DNA from 2 places in the Dactylosporangium sp. NPDC000244 genome. Region 1 is predicted to be linked to the other one. Evidence: riboswitches for the same ligand, from Rfam matches in the RefSeq annotation. Region 1 holds a riboswitch; the other holds the start of a gene.
What was found. Region 1 has a riboswitch for glycine ahead of gcvP (aminomethyl-transferring glycine dehydrogenase). Riboswitches for the same ligand answer to the same signal wherever they lie in the genome.
Positions count from the first base shown of each region.

Region 2: another riboswitch for glycine. It lies ahead of ABT369_RS51655 (L-serine ammonia-lyase); the one in region 1 lies ahead of gcvP (aminomethyl-transferring glycine dehydrogenase).

Region 1 covers NZ_JBEPEH010000012.1:172,087-175,487, forward strand. Annotated here, with positions in the region: gene ABT369_RS19025 (nucleotidyltransferase domain-containing protein) at 1-410, opposite strand, end outside; partial or broken gene ABT369_RS19030 (nucleotidyltransferase domain-containing protein) at 471-1,124, opposite strand; glycine riboswitch at 1,158-1,252, shown strand; gene gcvP (aminomethyl-transferring glycine dehydrogenase) at 1,331-3,401, shown strand, end outside.
Region 2 covers NZ_JBEPEH010000058.1:22,426-25,826, forward strand. Annotated here, with positions in the region: gene ABT369_RS51645 (LLM class flavin-dependent oxidoreductase) at 1-323, opposite strand, end outside; gene ABT369_RS51650 (AbfB domain-containing protein) at 516-1,685, shown strand; glycine riboswitch at 1,719-1,808, shown strand; glycine riboswitch at 1,813-1,914, shown strand; gene ABT369_RS51655 (L-serine ammonia-lyase) at 1,906-3,306, shown strand; gene ABT369_RS51660 (MMPL family transporter) at 3,323-3,401, shown strand, end outside.

The sequences.
Region 1 (3,401 bases):
TACAGCAGCCACTGGCCCGAGGCGAAGCCCAGGTAGTGCCGGGCGTGCTCCGGCGTCACGCAGTGCGGGGCCAGGGCCCTGAGCTCGTCGTGCAGGGGGCTGGTGCGCACGACCAGCGGGGAGAGCAGCTGCTCCAGGACGTAACCGTTCGGGCGCAGGAGGAGGCGGATGAACTTCGCCAGCTCCTGGCTGACGATGTCCAGCTCCATGCCCTCGCGCTCGCCGCCCAGCTCCACCGTGTCCGGGCCGGTGTCCAGGCCCACCACCTCGTCCAGGGGCAGGAGGTGGCAGGCGCGCAGGTCGAGGTCCGAGTCGACGGAGGCGAAGCCGTAGAGGTGGGCGCCGCTGACCGTGGCGAAGGCGAGGGGATACGGGTGCTCGTCGGCCACCGCACCGGCCCAGGCCGGGATGCCCTCCGGGGTCGGGGGCTGGGTGGTGGTCACTCGCACGGGCGGTACAGGTGCCGCGGTTCGCAAGGCGAACAGGAAGCGCTCCACCGCAGCCCGATCGGGCTCCTCCGGGAGCTTCGACGCCGAGTCGGCGGCGGCCAGGTCGGCGGTCAGGGCGCCGGCCAGGGACTGGAAGTCCTCCCAGCTCAGCTCGCCACGGCGGATCGCCAGGAGCTCGTCGCGCCAGGGGGTGACGTCCACCAGGACCTCGCCGGTGCGCAGGACGTGGGCGCCGGCGCGCAGCAGGCGGGCCATGTGCATCGCCTGCTTCCAGCGGACCTCGCCCGTGCGGGCGCGCACCGAGGTGAGCTTGCCGAGCTGGTCGCGGGCGTAGTCGCCGTAGGTGCGGGCGGCGCGGCGGGACAGCAACGCGGGGCGCAGCTCCAGCAGCGCGCGGCCGGCGTCCGTGACGTGCTCGACCAGCGGCGACGACAGGCACTCCCACACCGTCGGGTTCGCCGCGAGGGCCAGGGTGCAGGCCCGCTCGACCTCCCACGAGAACTGCTCCGGCAGCGGCCCCTCGACGTGCGTGGGCGGCTTGTCCAGCGACCAGAAGGCGTCGCTCGGCGTCTGGAACACGCCCCGGCGGTCGGTGTCGGAGTCCGGGCCGTCCAGCCCGTAGGCGCGGGAGCCGACGACCGCGGAGTAGATCGTGTGCTTCGCCACGATGGTCAAGTCCTGCACTGTTGGTAGGGTAGTCGTGCCGGCAATACCCGCGCGGGAGAGATCGCTGTGCAGAGCAGCGACGCCGAAGGGGCAAATCCTCCCCGGAACCTCTCAGGCAAAAGGACCGCGGCGGGTTGGCACCTCTGGAGTCTGCGACAGAGGGGGAGGAGCGCACGTTCGCCCCTGTCCCGAGATCCGCCCAGAGAGTGTGGCCCATGACCAGTTTTGCCGCGCGGCACATCGGCCCGAGCGCCGACGAACAGGCCCGGATGCTCAAGACCGTCGGGTACGAGACGGTCGAGGACCTCATGACCGCCGCGATCCCCGGCTCGATCCGCTGGCACAAGCCGCTGGACCTGCCGCTTGCCGCGTCCGAGGCCGAGGTGCTGGCCGAGCTGCGGGCCCTCGCCGCGGCGAACCGGACCCTGGTGTCGATGATCGGCCTCGGGTACCACGGCACCCACACCCCGCCGGTGATCCTGCGCAACGTGCTCGAGGACCCGTCGTGGTACACGGCCTACACGCCGTACCAGCCGGAGATCTCCCAGGGCCGGCTCGAGGCGCTGCTGAACTTCCAGACCGTCGTCGCCGACCTCACCGGGCTGCCGGTCTCCGGGGCGTCGCTGCTGGACGAGGCGACCGCGGCCGCGGAGGCGATGACCCTCGCGCGGCGCTCGTCGAAGGTGAAGTCCGAGGTGTACGTCGTCGACGCCGACGTGCTCCCGCAGACCCTCGCCGTCATCCGGACCCGCGCCGAACCGCTCGGCATCGAGGTGCGCGTCCTCGACCTCGCCGTCGAGGAGCTGCCCGAGGCGTTCTTCGGGGTGCACCTGCAGTATCCGGGCGCCTCCGGGGCCGTGCGCGACCACGAGGCCGTCATCGCCCTGGCCCATGAGCGGGGCGCGATCGCCACCGTCGCCGCCGACCTGCTCGCCCTGTGCGTGCTGCGCGAGCCCGGCGCGATCGGGGCCGACGTCGCCGTCGGCAGCGCCCAGCGCTTCGGCGTGCCGATGGGCTTCGGCGGCCCGCACGCCGGATACATCGCGGTCCGCCAGGGCCTCGAGCGCACCCTGCCCGGCCGGCTCGTCGGCGTGTCCAAGGACGCCGGCGGCGCCCCCGCCTACCGCCTCGCGCTGCAGACCCGCGAGCAGCACATCCGCCGCGAGAAGGCGACCAGCAACATCTGCACCGCGCAGGTGCTGCTCGCCGTCGTCGCGAGCATGTACGCGGTCTACCACGGCCCCGACGGGCTGCGCGAGATCGCCGCGCGGACCCACGACATGGCCGTGCGCCTCGCCGCCGGGCTCAGCGCGGGCGGGGTCACCATCGAGCACCGGGCCTTCTTCGACACGGTGACGGCGGTCGTACCAGGTCGGGCCGGCGAGATCGTCGAGGCCGCCGCGGCGCGCGGGATCAACCTGCGCCGCGTCGACGCCGACCGGGTCGGCATCGCCTGCGACGAGACCACGACGTTCGGGCACCTGCGCGACGTGCTCGCCGCCTTCGGCCTCGCCCACGCCGACGTCACCGGGCTCGACACGGCCGACTCGGTCCCGGCGCCGCTGCGCCGCGCGTCGGACTACCTCACGCACCCGGTGTTCAGCAGCCATCGATCCGAGACGGCGATGCTGCGGTACCTGCGCCGGCTCTCCGAGAAGGACTACGCGCTCGACCGCGGCATGATCCCGCTGGGCTCCTGCACCATGAAGCTCAACGCGACCACCGAGATGGAGCCGATCACCTGGCCCGAGTTCGCGAACGTCCACCCGTTCGCGCCCGACGCGCAGACCCAGGGGTACCGCCGCCTCATCGCCGATCTCGAGCGCTGGCTCGCCGAGGTCACCGGCTACGACGCCGTGAGCCTGCAGCCCAACGCCGGATCGCAGGGCGAGCTCGCGGGGCTGCTGGCGATCCGGGCCTACCACCACGACCGCGGCGACACCGAGCGCGACCTGTGCCTGATCCCGTCCAGCGCGCACGGCACCAACGCGGCCAGCGCCGTCATGGCCGGCATGCGGGTCGCCGTCGTCGCCTGCGACGAGCTCGGCAACGTCGACCTCGCCGACCTCGACCGGAAGATCGAGCAGCACCGCGACCGGCTCGCGGCCATCATGGTCACGTATCCGTCGACGCACGGGGTGTACGAGACCGGCATCGCCGAGCTGTGCGGGAAGGTCCACGACGCCGGCGGGCAGGTCTACGTCGACGGGGCCAACCTCAACGCGCTGCTCGGCTTCGCCAAGCCCGGGCAGTTCGGCGCCGACGTGTCGCACCTCAACCTGCACA
Region 2 (3,401 bases), on a different contig from region 1:
GGGACGCCCGCGGCGGCGTGGTCGTCCTCGCGGCCGCCGATGCCGACGCCGAGCGTGAGGCGCCCGCCCGACATGCGGTCCAGGGTCGCGGCCTGCTTGGCCAGCAGCGCGGTGCCGCGCAGCGGGGCGAGCAGCACCTCGGTCTGCAGCCGGATGCGGGTGGTGGCGCCGGCCAGGGCGGCCAGCGCGACGAGCGGCTCGGGGTTGTCGTAGGCGAGCCGGTCCAGCAGGGCGACGGTGGCAAAGCCGGCCGCCTCGGCGCGGCGGGCCCACTCGGGCAGGCGCGCGGGGTCGCTGACGGGCAGGCCGAGACCGATTTCCATGTGGTACTCCCAGAAGCAAGGTGGGCAGCGGACAGTGCTGTCGCCACCTCCTCCCCGCGACTGCTGCGGGGTCCCGCGCCCGTTCTGCGACGTATCTCTGGGGCGCGGAATGCGGAGTTCCAAGGCGGACTGTACCAGACCCACAAAATCCAAACATTTACAACAATGAAACCGACACATACCTTCAGGTTCATGCGTCGACTGCTTACCGCCCTAGCCGCGACGGCCGCCACCGTCGCCGCGCTCCTCGCCGCGCCCTCCGCCGCCCACGCCGAGTCCAACGGCGGGGTGCGCATCCTGCCCCTCGGCGACTCGATCACCGACGGCTTCAACGTGCCCGGCGGCTACCGCATCAACCTGTGGCGCGCCCTGGCCGGCGCCGGCCACCCCGTCGACTTCGTGGGCTCCCAGTTCAACGGCCCCGCCGACCTGCCCGACCACGACCACGAGGGCCACCCCGGCTGGCGCATCGACCAGGTGGACGCGAACGCGAGCGCCTGGGTGTCGTCCACCGCGCCCCGCAGCGTGCTCATCCACCTGGGCACCAACGACGTGGTGCAGAACTACGACCTCGGCAACGCGCCCGCGCGCCTCTCCGCGCTCATCGACCACGTGCGCGCGGCCGCGCCCGGCGCCGACGTCTTCGTCGCCTCGATCATCCCGCTGGCCGACGCCGGGAGGGAGGCAGCCGCGAAGGCGTTCAACGCCACCGTCCCCGGCATCGTGGCCGGCAAGGGCACCAAGGTCCACTTCGTCGACATGCACGCCGCGCTGGGCACCGGCGACCTCGCCGACGGGGTGCACCCGACCCGCGCGGGCTACGACAAGATGGCCGCGCGCTGGGCCTCGGCCCTGGCCGCCGTGCCCGGCTCGGCCGGCGACGACGGGGCCGCGACCACGCTGCCGTCCGGCTCCTCTATCTCGCTGCGGGCCACGACGGCGTGCTGCACGACGCGGTACGTCCGCCACATGAACGGCCTCGGGTTCACCGAGAACGTGTCCTCCTCCAGCGACCAGCTGCTCAAGCAGGACGCCACCTGGCGCGTGGTGCCCGGCCTCGCGGGCGGGTGCTACTCCCTCCAGTCGCGCAACTACCCGGGCTACTACCTGCGCCACCAGAACGGCCGCGTGAAGATCAGCGCCGACGACGGCACGGCCCTGACCCGCGCGGACGCGACCTGGTGCGCGAAGACGGCCCCCGGCGGGGTGCGGCTGGCGTCCTGGAACTTCCCCGGCTCCTACCTGCGCCACATCAACTCGGAGCTGTGGCTGGCAACGCCCGGCGGCACCGCGACCCAGGACAACGCCGGCAGCCTGGTTCCGGACATCACGTGGGCCGTTGCCGCGCCGTGGGCCCCGTAGTACGGTCGGCCCGACAACCGCATACGCGCTGCTCGACCCGCGACGGGAGAGTCCCTGGAAACGGGACGCCGAAGGAGCAACTCCTCCCCGGAATCTCTCAGGCCCACGTACCGCCGCGGGAAGGCGACTCTGGAAAGCCGGGACGCCGCGTCCCGCGCCCACGGTGCAAACCGCCGGCCACCCTACGGGCGGCCGTGCCGGTGAAGCTCTCAGGCATTCGATGACAGAGCGGGGAGGCTCGACCCTCGACCAAAGGGAGCCTCCCGTGACGCTCAGCGCGTTCGACCTGTACTCCATCGGCATCGGCCCGTCCTCCTCGCACACGGTCGGGCCGATGCGCGCCGCCCGCCGCTTCGCCGTCCGCCTGGCCGAGGCCGGGCTCCTGCCGCGCACCGGTCGCGTCAAGGCCGAGCTCTTCGGCTCCCTCGGCGCGACCGGCCACGGCCACGGCTCGGCCCGGGCGGTCGTCCTGGGCCTGCGGGGCGAGGACCCGGCGACCGTGGACACCGGAACCGAGGTGGCGTTCGACGGGCGGATCGCCCTGCTGGGCGAGCACGACATCCCCTTCAGCGCCGACGCCGACCTGGTGCTGCACCGCCGCCGCAGCCTCCCCGAGCACCCGAACGGCATGCGCTTCACGGCCTGGACCGAGGCCGGCGAGGAGTTGCTCACCCGCACCTACTTCTCCGTCGGCGGCGGCTTCGTGGTCGGCCCGGACGGCGCGGTCGCCGAGGCCGACGTGCCGGTCAAGTTCCCGTTCACCACCGGCGCCGAGCTGCTCGCGCACTGCGACGGCCGCTCGATCTCCGACGTGATACTGGCCAACGAGCTGTCGTGGCGCTCGGAGGCCGAGGTCCGCGCCGGGCTGCTCCATATCTGGGCGGTCATGCAGGAGTGTGTGCGCAACGGATGCACGCGTCCGGACGGCGTGTTGCCGGGCGGACTCAAGGTGCGTCGACGAGCGCCACGGCTGTACAGAGATCTATGCGAGAAATCGGATATGTCCGATCCGCTGCACGTCATGGACTGGCTCAACCTCTACGCGCTGGCCGTCAACGAGGAGAACGCGTCCGGCGGGCGGGTCGTCACCGCCCCCACCAACGGCGCGGCCGGCATCATCCCGGCCGTCCTGCACTACGCAGTATTTCCGAAAAGCGGGCGCTTCGTCCCGGGCGCCGACGACGACGGCGTGGTCCGGTTCCTGCTCGCCGCCGCGGCCGTCGGGATCATCATCAAGGGCAACGCGTCCATCTCCGGGGCCGAGGTCGGGTGCCAGGGTGAGGTCGGCTCCGCCTGCGCGATGGCCGCCGCCGGGCTCTGCGAGGCCCTCGGGGGCGCGCCCGGCCAGGTCGAGAACGCGGCCGAGATCGGCCTCGAGCACAACCTCGGCCTGACCTGCGACCCGGTCGGCGGCCTGGTGCAGATCCCGTGCATCGAGCGCAACGCGATCGCGAGCGTCAAGGCGGTCAACGCGGCCCGGCTCGCGCTCAACGGCGACGGCGCGCACCACGTCACCCTCGACAAGGTCGTGCGCACCATGCGGGAGACCGGGCGGGACATGTCGGTGAAGTACAAGGAGACCGCCCGGGGAGGCCTGGCCGTCACCGTGATCGAGTGCTGATGCGAAGCTGTGCGGCATGGCACTCGGCGTGATGGCGAGGATCGGTCGGTTCTGCTTCCGTCACCGCTGGTCGGTGATCGGGGTCTGGCTGGTGG